Regions from separate parts of the Pseudoalteromonas sp. AS84 genome, predicted to be linked through region 2. Evidence: predicted binding sites of a transcription regulator. Region 2 holds the regulator's gene; each other region holds the start of a gene.
The links. Region 2 encodes FliA, which starts transcription of late flagellar genes. Its sites were predicted from a motif close to CTAAAGNTNNNNNNNNNNNNGCCGATA; they were not measured.
Positions count from the first base shown of each region.

Region 1: a site for FliA is predicted at 1,306-1,332, ahead of WNY79_RS20065 (DUF5610 domain-containing protein). Genes of this name have one in related genera too.
Region 3: a site for FliA is predicted at 1,434-1,460, ahead of pomA (flagellar motor protein PomA). Genes of this name have one in related genera too.

Region 1 is NZ_JBBMQY010000033.1:22,099-25,363, forward strand. Features, by position in the region: gene WNY79_RS20055 (thiol:disulfide interchange protein DsbA/DsbL) at 1-35, shown strand, start outside; gene trmA (tRNA (uridine(54)-C5)-methyltransferase TrmA) at 102-1,199, opposite strand; gene WNY79_RS20065 (DUF5610 domain-containing protein) at 1,362-2,501, shown strand; gene murI (glutamate racemase) at 2,567-3,265, shown strand, end outside.
Region 2 is NZ_JBBMQY010000010.1:72,040-75,304, forward strand. Features, by position in the region: gene WNY79_RS12035 (protein phosphatase CheZ) at 1-511, opposite strand, end outside; gene cheY (chemotaxis response regulator CheY) at 529-912, opposite strand; gene WNY79_RS12045 (RNA polymerase sigma factor FliA) at 953-1,663, opposite strand; gene WNY79_RS12050 (MinD/ParA family protein) at 1,690-2,550, opposite strand; gene flhF (flagellar biosynthesis protein FlhF) at 2,543-3,265, opposite strand, start outside.
Region 3 is NZ_JBBMQY010000008.1:180,109-183,373, forward strand. Features, by position in the region: gene ispA ((2E,6E)-farnesyl diphosphate synthase) at 66-953, opposite strand; gene WNY79_RS10795 (exodeoxyribonuclease VII small subunit) at 956-1,198, opposite strand; gene pomA (flagellar motor protein PomA) at 1,520-2,287, shown strand; gene WNY79_RS10805 (flagellar motor protein MotB) at 2,290-3,210, shown strand.

The DNA of each region.
Region 1 (3,265 bases), on a different contig from region 2:
TTGGTAAACTGATTAATTATTTAGCTAGCAAATAAATTTAGCTAAAACTAAAAAAGCTCCTCAGGGAGCTTTTTTTTATGGGCAACGTTTACTGAGCGTATTTATTTACGCTGTAAGAAAACACCCGACTCAATGTGATGCGTATAAGGGAACTGATCAAATATAGCAAAGCGCTTAACGTTGTGCGTACGTGTTAAGTGATCAAGGTCACGCTCAAGGGTTTCTGGATTACACGATATATAAATTATGCTTTCGTAGTTAGCCACTAAGTCACACGTTAATTCATCCATGCCTGCGCGCGGTGGATCAACTAATATGGTTTGGCAGTCATAGCTTTTAAGATCAATACCGTCTAAACGAGAAAAAGTACGTTCGCCATTCATTGCTTGAGTAAACTCTTCACTAGACATACGAATAATATCTAAGTTCTCTACGTTATTTTTAGCAATATTGTATTGAGCAGAATGAACAGATGATTTTGATATTTCCGTCGCTAATACTTTATTAAAAGAGCCTGCTAGCGCAATAGAAAAGTTTCCGTTACCGCAATAAAGTTCTAATAAATCATTTTTAAGTGGCTTACATAAATCTTGTGCCCACTCCAACATATTAATATTTACTTTTGCATTAGGCTGAGTAAAGCTATTTTCTACTTGTTGATAAATAAGCTCTTGACCATTAACTGTTAAACGCTCAGTTACAAAGTCATCACCCAGCACTTCTTTTTGTTTGCGAGCGCGGCCTATAAAGTCAATTTTGTATTTACTGCTTAGTTTTTCTTTAAGCGCTTTAATTTCACTTAACCATTCATCATCAAGTGGTTTGTGATAAAGCAAGCTTACTAAAATTTCACCGCTTAGCGTTGATAGGTAATCGATTTGAAATAACTTACGACGTAATATTTCACAAGGCTTAAGATGCTCAATCATCACCTGCATTATTTCACCTACTAGAGGCGCTGCGGGATCAAATATATCAACACGGATTTTTTCTTTTGTTTGTTGATCAAACATAATGTGAAACAGATCGTCACCATCGTGCCATACTCTAAATTCAGCACGTTGGCGGTAGTTAGTTGGCTCTGAGCTAAATACTTCTAATTGCTCCACACCAAAACGTTGGAACTGTGCACTAATACGCTGCTCTTTTTCACTTAACTGCGCTTGGTACTGTGTGGTATCTATTTTAATAACTGCCATTAACGCTACTACCTTATCTAAGATCTGTTTATCGGCGCTATTGTAGGGAGCGCTGCGTATTTGTCTAGTTTTGGCTAGCATTTATGCTGTTTTATTGAACATTGTACTTTAGTTTTTAGTGTTATAGCCGATAATAAACTACGCACGCTTAGGAGACGAATCATGAAAATAGGTAATTATGGCTTTACGCCAAACAACAACATCAATAAATTCAACAATAAAGCTGATATACAGCAACCTACAATTACGTCTCCTCAAGATAGCTATCAACAACGAGGCCGAGAGTTGGCCGCAAAGGTGCTTGGCGATAAAATGGCTGAGCAGCTTGGATTACCTATCGCAGAAAAAAAAGCAGATAAACCACTATTTGATTTTGATGAAATAGTAAAAAACGTACTCGATTTTGTAAGTAGTGCTGTTAATAAAGCAAAAGCTAACGGCGCTGATGACGAAAAGCTCAAAGATATGTTAGGCGACGCGCGCAAAGGAGTCCAAATAGGGATCGATGACGCGGTTGATGAGCTCAAAGGAACTGGCGTATTTAATGACGACATGGAAGAGGGCATTAATAAATCTAAAGAGGGTATTTACAATGGGCTTGATGAGTTTGAAGAGTCGTTATTTAACCCACAACCTGCCAGCGTAAATATAAGCCAGGCTCAATATGTCAGTATGACGAGTAATGCAGAGTATAAATTTACCACCGCAGAAGGCGATGAGGTAAGTATCAGCTTTGCAGATGCATTTGAATCTCAATCGGCAAGCGGCTATCAGCAAAACAGTAATAGCGAGTCGTTTGCAAGCTCATCATCGCAATCTCGACAGGTATCATTTTCGATGTCGGTTAATGGTGACTTAAACGAGCAAGAGCAAGAAGCTATTAATGCGATGATGGAAGATTTACAAGATTTAAGTAAAACATTTTTTGGTGGTGACCTGGATGAAGCATTTGAACAAGCTCAAGAGCTGAGTTTAGACAGTGACCAGCTGGTGGCTTTTTCTATGGATTTACGCCAAACAAAAACAATAGCCACAGTTAAAAGCTATGAAGAATATAAACCAGCACCAGAAAAACAAGTATCAGAGGGCTTAGCTCCCTTTAATGATGACCTTAAAAATGCTTTTGAAAAAGCGGGCGAACTTGGATTACAAAATCAACTAGCTGGCATTCTACAGTGGTTAAATCAAGATCAGGAACAAATAGATAAGTTAGTAGATTACACAAAGTCTATGTTCGAAAACCTTAATCAGTTAAATTCGGCAGCCGACGATCTTGCTGATTTAGAAACCACGCAAAGTTAAACTACTTTCTTTTATAAATACCTCATGGCAAACTGCCGTTCTTAAAGTAAAGTGGGAACAGTAGTTTGTCAGCGCATATAATGGTCTTTGATTCAGGTATTGGTGGAACTACTGTACTTGAGCATATAAAGTACAGTATCCCAAATGCTCAGTACAGCTATTTTATGGATAATGCTTTACTACCTTATGGTGCTCAATCCCAGCAGACAATCATTAACCGATTATGCTCACTTATTCATTTCATCAAAGCTAATACGCTTAGCGTTGATTTAATTGTAATAGCGTGTAATACCGCTTCTACATCTGCACTTAGTGCTGTTCGTCAAATTACGGATATTCCTATTGTAGGCGTTGTGCCAGCAATAAAGCCTGCGGCAGAGCTAACACGTTCAAATCATATTGGCTTATTAGCCACACCAGCCACGGTCGCCAGTTCATACACTAAAACATTAATTACTGAGCATGCACGTAATGTAACCGTTAATCTATATAGCAGTGTGGAGTTAGTAACTTTAGCTGAGCAATACTTTTTTACAGAGTCTTTGGATACAAACAAGTTGCATCAAGTGCTTGATGACCTACATATAGATAAAACTATAGATGTACTTGTATTAGGATGTACGCACTTTCCAATATTAGCAGAGCCTATTAGTCAGTATTTTGAAGGGAATGTAAAATTACTTGATTCAGGTGTAGCGATAGCAAACAGAGTCAACTACCTACTTAACCAACTTAACTTCTGTGTGAATAAACTAACAGACATA
Region 2 (3,265 bases):
CTTGATAATCTTGAGCCATTAGTACATTTGTCATTAAGCTTTGAAGCTCATCAGTTTTGTGATGAGAGTTATTCATAAACTTATCGATACTATGGCAAAGTTGTTTAAACTCACCAAGCTCAATCTCGCGACTCATTAAACGATCCCATGTCGGTTTGATATGAGATATTTCATCTGCCAGTTGTTGAGCTATAGGTAAACTAGCCTCAACAGCATCCATTGTTTTATTAGCCGCATTCTCTGTCATTTCTATGACATAATTAAGCCGCTTTTTAGCATCTGGAATAGCATCAGTCGTTATATTAGTTAAGCGAGTATCAAGCTCAAAGCTTTTAAGTGCTTCGTGCAGTTGACGAGTCAACTTCCCAACTTCAGCAAATAATTTAGACTGCTCTTGTGAAGCGGTCTCTAAAATCAACTCATTTGCCTTATCTTGCTCATCGTTTTCTAAAAAAATGACGAGTTGACGAGCTTGTTCTAACGTTATTTGAGGCGCAGCTGGTGCTGACATAAGCCTCTCCCCCATCATTAGCCTAAGCGTTCAAATACTTTTTCTAATTTAGTTTTTAATGTTCCAGCCGTAAACGGCTTAACAATATAACCATTAACGCCAGCTTGCGCTGCAGCTATTATTTGTTCTTTTTTAGCTTCTGCCGTTACCATCAATACAGGGATATGTTTTAACTTATCATCTGCACGAATTGCTCTTAAAAGGTCAATGCCTTGCATTCCAGGCATATTCCAATCTGTAACCACAAAATCAAATACTTGATTTTGTAACATAGGCAAAGCTGTAGACCCGTCATCAGCTTCTTGAACGTTAGTGAAACCTAAGTCACGTAATAGGTTTTTTATAATTCGTCTCATCGTTGAAAAATCATCAACTACAAGAATTTTCATGTTTTTATCCAAAACATCCCCCAGTGAGGTATTAACCTTAGTTTACTTACTACTAGTTTATCCAGTCATTGATTTTAGCTTTAAGCTTAATCATCGCCTGACCATGTATCTGACTTACACGCGATTCGCTTACATCGAGTATATGTCCTATCTCTTTTAAATTCATTTCATCGTTATAGTACAAAGAAAGCACCATTGCATCACGCTCTGGTAATGACTTTATCGCGCTTAGCAAAGACTCATTAAACCGGTCATTTTTAACATTATTAAAAGGTTTGTCTAGCGCTAAATCTTGGCCTACGGGAGTAATAACATCCTCATCGACACCAAGGTCTTCTATGCCTAATACTTTACTGGTATTAACATCATTTAAAATATGATGGTACTCATTGAGCGAAATTTCAAGTTTTTCAGCAACTTCTGTATCTGTTGGTTCGCGGTTCAGACTACTTTCGAGCCCAGTAATTGCTTCTGCAACTTGTCGGCTTTTACGGTGTACTGAACGAGGAGCCCAATCACCACGGCGCATTTCATCAAGCATAGCACCGCGAATACGAATACCAGCAAAGGTCTCAAAGCTTGCACCTTTTGTCGCATCAAAGTTTTTTGAAGCTTCTATTAAACCTATCATTCCTGATTGAATTAAATCATCAAGCTGAACGCTAGGTGGTAATCGAGCAATTAGATGACAAGCCACTTTTTTTACAAGTGATGCATGTTTCTCAACAATCACATTTAAGTTTTGTGTTGATTGATATCCCATAGCTCTATTCACCAGTGTTGTCATAATTAGCCGTTTACTAGTTTCTCAATGAAAAACTCTAAATGCCCAGATGGTTGATTTGGTATTGGCCATTTAACTGCTTTTGTTGCCAGTGTTTTAAACGCAAGAGCGGCTGGCGAATTTGGAAAGAGTTCTACGATTACTTTTTGACGACGTGTTGCTTTGCGCATATTTTCGTCATAAGGAACCGTTGCGACTAGCTCCATTGATACATCTAAAAAGCGATCTGTTACTTTAGAAAGCTTTGCAAATAATTCGGTACCTTCACGCATACTGCGGACCATATTGGCGACAATTTTAAACTTATAAACACCGTGCTCACGGCTTAATACTTTAATAAGTGCGTAAGCATCCGTTATTGATGTTGGTTCATCGCACACGACAACCATTACATCTTGTGCCGCGCGAGAAAAGCTCAGTACCATGTCTGAAATACCAGCGGCGGTATCTACAATTAAAATATCAAATTCGGTATTTAATTCGCTAAACGCACGAATTAGTCCAGCATGCTCAGATGGCGATAGCTCCACCATACTTTGCGAACCAGACGTAGCGGGTACAATTTTAATACCTGCTGGGCCTTCAACTAAAATTTCGTCAAGCTCACATTCACCAGACAAAACGTGTGATAAATTACGCTCTACACGTAAACCAAGCATTACATCACAGTTTGCTAAACCTAAGTCAGCATCCAGCACTAATACTCTGTTACCTTGTTGCCCTAGTGCAATAGCTGTATTTAGAGAAACATTTGTTTTCCCTACTCCACCTTTACCACCGGTTACAGCGATAACTTTTACGCCGTTGTTATTGTTTTGACTCATCTTGCGCAGGCCGCTTGCTTGATCTAATACTGTGTTAATCATACATCCCTACTGTACTTGGCGCCACTGCTTGGTGCCTTGAATGTTGTGCTTTTATTCTTTTTAAATATAATTGCTCAGCCTTTTTCACTAGTTTTTCAGCATTTGCAACACGAATATCTTCTGGTACTCGTTGACCGTTAGTAAGATACCCTATTGGAAGACGATTTTGAATCGCAATACTAATAATCTCACCCAAACTCAAAGATTCATCTAACTTAGTGAAAATACAACCACTTAACTGTACTTTTTTAAAGTGGCGTACTGTTTCTTGTAATACATTAATTTGTGCTGTCGCGCTTAGTACTAGGTAGCTGCGAATATCCACACGTTGGTTGCGCATTAACGTGTTTAACTGCTCAGTTAAACGTAAATCTCGTTGGCTCATACCTGCTGTATCAATTAATACTAGACGTTTATTTCGTAAATGATATAAAACTTCAGCTAATTCATTAGCATCTTTAACTTGTTTTACACCGCAACCAATAATACGGCCATATGTTGCAAGTTGCTCATAGGCTCCAATTCTGTACGTATCAGTGGTTATTAACGCCACTTTATCAGCGCCATATTTTTGTGCGCCTAACGCTGCAAGCTTAGCCACAGTTGTTGTTTTACCTACACCGGTTGGACCTACTAATGCATATACACCACCTTGGCGAAGTATTTCATTATTGGTTGTTTGCATTTGATCTTCGACCATCGTTAACAATGCTTT
Region 3 (3,265 bases), on a different contig from region 2:
GCTATTACGAATAATTAATGTTGGGTAATAATGTCAGTGCTAATTGCAATACGTATGAGCAAAAATTAGTGGTCACGCTCAATTAGATAATTTGCTAGCGACGCAAGAAGTGTTGTGTCAGCATCTATATTTGCCAACGCTTCATGGGCTTGTTGTATTAAATTCTGCGCCTTTACTTTAGCGCCTAGCATACCTAATAACGCCGGATATGTCGCTTTATTCGCGGCAATATCGGAGCCTTGCGGCTTACCTAAAGTAACCGTATCGCCTTCAACATCTAAAATGTCGTCGTGTACTTGAAATGCTAGCCCTATAGCATACCCAAAAACACTTAAATTTTCTAAGGTTTGTTGATCTGCCTTTTCACTGCACAGTGCACCAAGTGTAATTGCGCAATTAATTAGAGCCCCGGTTTTTAGTTTATGTATTCGCTCAAGCTCTTGTACGGTAATTACTTTATCCGTTGCAGCTATATCGAGGCCTTGTCCGCCAACCATACCTTGTAGACCTGATGCTTGGGCTAATTGTGCAATCATTTTTACTTGTGTTTGTGATGAGCATTCAAATTTGTGATTTGCAATAAGCTCAAAGGCAAGAGTTTGTAGAGCATCACCGGCTAAAATTGCGTTTGCCTCGCCAAATTCTATGTGGCAAGTAGGGCGTCCGCGACGTAAATCGTCATCGTCCATTGCAGGTAAGTCGTCATGAACTAACGAATAGCTATGAATGCACTCAATTGCAGCAGCCAGTATGTTTAAGTCTTGTTGGTTTGCGCCTAGCATTTTACCTGTGGCATAAACTAAAAATGGACGTAATCTTTTACCGCCATTAAATAATCCATACTGGGTGGCGTTCTTTACAGTTTCTTCTGTATCGAGAGGCTGTTTAAAATGCAGTTGTAAAGTTGCTACTACATCTTTTTGAGCACGTTCAATATGATTTTTTATGCTCACAGCTATTCCATATCACTATCAAAATTTGTAAGTACTGACTTTTCGCCATTCCCCATCAAAATTGATACTTTTTGCTCTGCTTGCTGTAATTTCCCTGATGAAGCACTTGCTAATGCAATTCCACGCTCAAATTGCTTTAACGATTGCTCAAGCGATAAGTCACCTTGTTCCATGTCACTAACGATTGTAGATAATTCTTCTAGTGCTTGTTCGAAACTTAAGTTTTCAGGTTTTTTAGTCGCCATCTTTATTTCAGCTTACATAATAAATTTAGGGGTCAATTTTAGGGGGAATGCTAAACTAGGTCAAAGGATGATATTGGTTTTTTACCTTTATCACGTTAAATTATATTTCAAGTGCATTAATAAAGCCTTAATAGCGGTCTGTTGATTTAATAAATCAATTGATAATTAGGTAGCCTCTATAACTTGATCTAAGATAGTGCTAAAGGCTGCTTTTTATGTTTATTTATAAAAATGGCTTAAGCAATTCAATATGTTGCCGATAAGCAGTTAATAATAAAAGTTTATGATAAGGCCATTAAGCATGAAACTTCTGGAGGAAATGTGGATTTAGCAACCATAATTGGGATCCTAGGCGCAATTGGCTTAATTGTCATGTCTATGTTTATGAGTAGTAGCGGCGAAATGGCTATGTTTGCCGATGCCCCTTCAAGTGTAATTGTATTTGGTGGTTCGCTCTTTATTGTTTTATCAAACTTCACCATGTCGCAATTTTTGGGGATAGGTAAAGTTGTTGCTAAAGCGTTTATGTTTAAAATTGAAACGCCAGAAGAACTTATTGAAAAAGCTGTAGAGCTTGCTGATTCAGCTCGTAAAGGAGGCTTTTTAGCACTCGAAGAAGCTGAAATCCCAAATCCATTTATGCGCAAAGGCGTCGACATGCTTGTTGACGGACATGATGCAGATGTAGTTCGCGCTACACTTCAAAAAGATATTTCTCTAACCACGACTCGCCATGAAATGGGCGCAGGTTTATTTAAGTCATTAGCCGATATAGCACCAGCAATGGGAATGATTGGCACCCTAATTGGCTTAGTTGCAATGTTATCTAACATGGATGACCCAAAAGCAATTGGCCCGGCAATGGCGGTAGCACTATTAACAACTTTATATGGCGCGTTTTTAGCTAATGTTGTAGCAATCCCAATTCAGGTAAAACTTGAACTGCGTAAAGACGAAGAAGCTATGAATCAACGTTTAATTTTAGATGCTATTTTAGGTATTCAAGATGGTCAAAATCCAAAAGTAATCGAAGGTATTTTGAAAAATTACTTAGCTGAATCTAAGCGCAAAGTAGATACCGAGGAGTAACTATGTCTGATCAAGAGTGCAAATGTCCACCACCAGGCTTACCTGCATGGATGGGAACTTTTGCCGATTTAATGTCATTATTAATGTGCTTCTTTGTACTCTTGCTTGCGTTTTCAGAAATGGATGTACTTAAATTTAAACAAATAGCAGGCTCAATGAAGTTTGCTTTTGGTGTACAGAATAAAATTGAAGTAAAAGATATCCCCAAAGGTACCTCTGTTATTGCCATGGAGTTTACCCCAGGCAAACCAGAACCAACCCCAATAGAAACCATTCAGCAACAAACTGTAGAAATGACCCAGCAAATGCTTGAATTTCAAGCGGGAGATGAAAGCTCCGCTGGTGGTAGGCAAGAGCAGCGAGGAGATAAACGAGGGGGGGAATCTCGTAGCACATCGCAAGAACAATCGTCAGAGCAAGCAACTTCAGCTGCCGATCAGGAACAAACTAACGAGCTTGTTAAAAAAATAGCGCAGCAGCTTGAAAAGCAAATAATCGATGGCGCAATTGAGCTTGAGTCTTTAGGGCAGCAAATAATTATTCGTATTCGTGAAAATGGCTCATTTCCCTCAGGGAGTGCATTTTTACAACCAAAGTTTAAACCCATAATTCAAGATATTGGTGTGCTGTTAAAAGATGTACCTGGCGAAATTACTGTATCTGGCCATACCGACGATTTTCAGGTATCGAATGAGCTATATATTAATAATTGGGATTTATCGTCAAAGCGTGCTGTAGCAGTAGCAAGCGAACTGCAAACAGTGCAAGGGTTTGATAAAAATCGGATGATGGTAGTAGGGCGCGCTGATACTCGTCCACTTGTTCCAAACGATTCAAATGAAGATCGCCGAAGAAACCGTCGAGTAGAAATATCAATCCTGCAAGGTAAGGCTAAAGAGTCTGCTCCTATTGATGTGCGCTAAGTTATTGCTTGTGTTATATTTCACTATGTTTGTTTTAATTTAAGGTACTTAATTG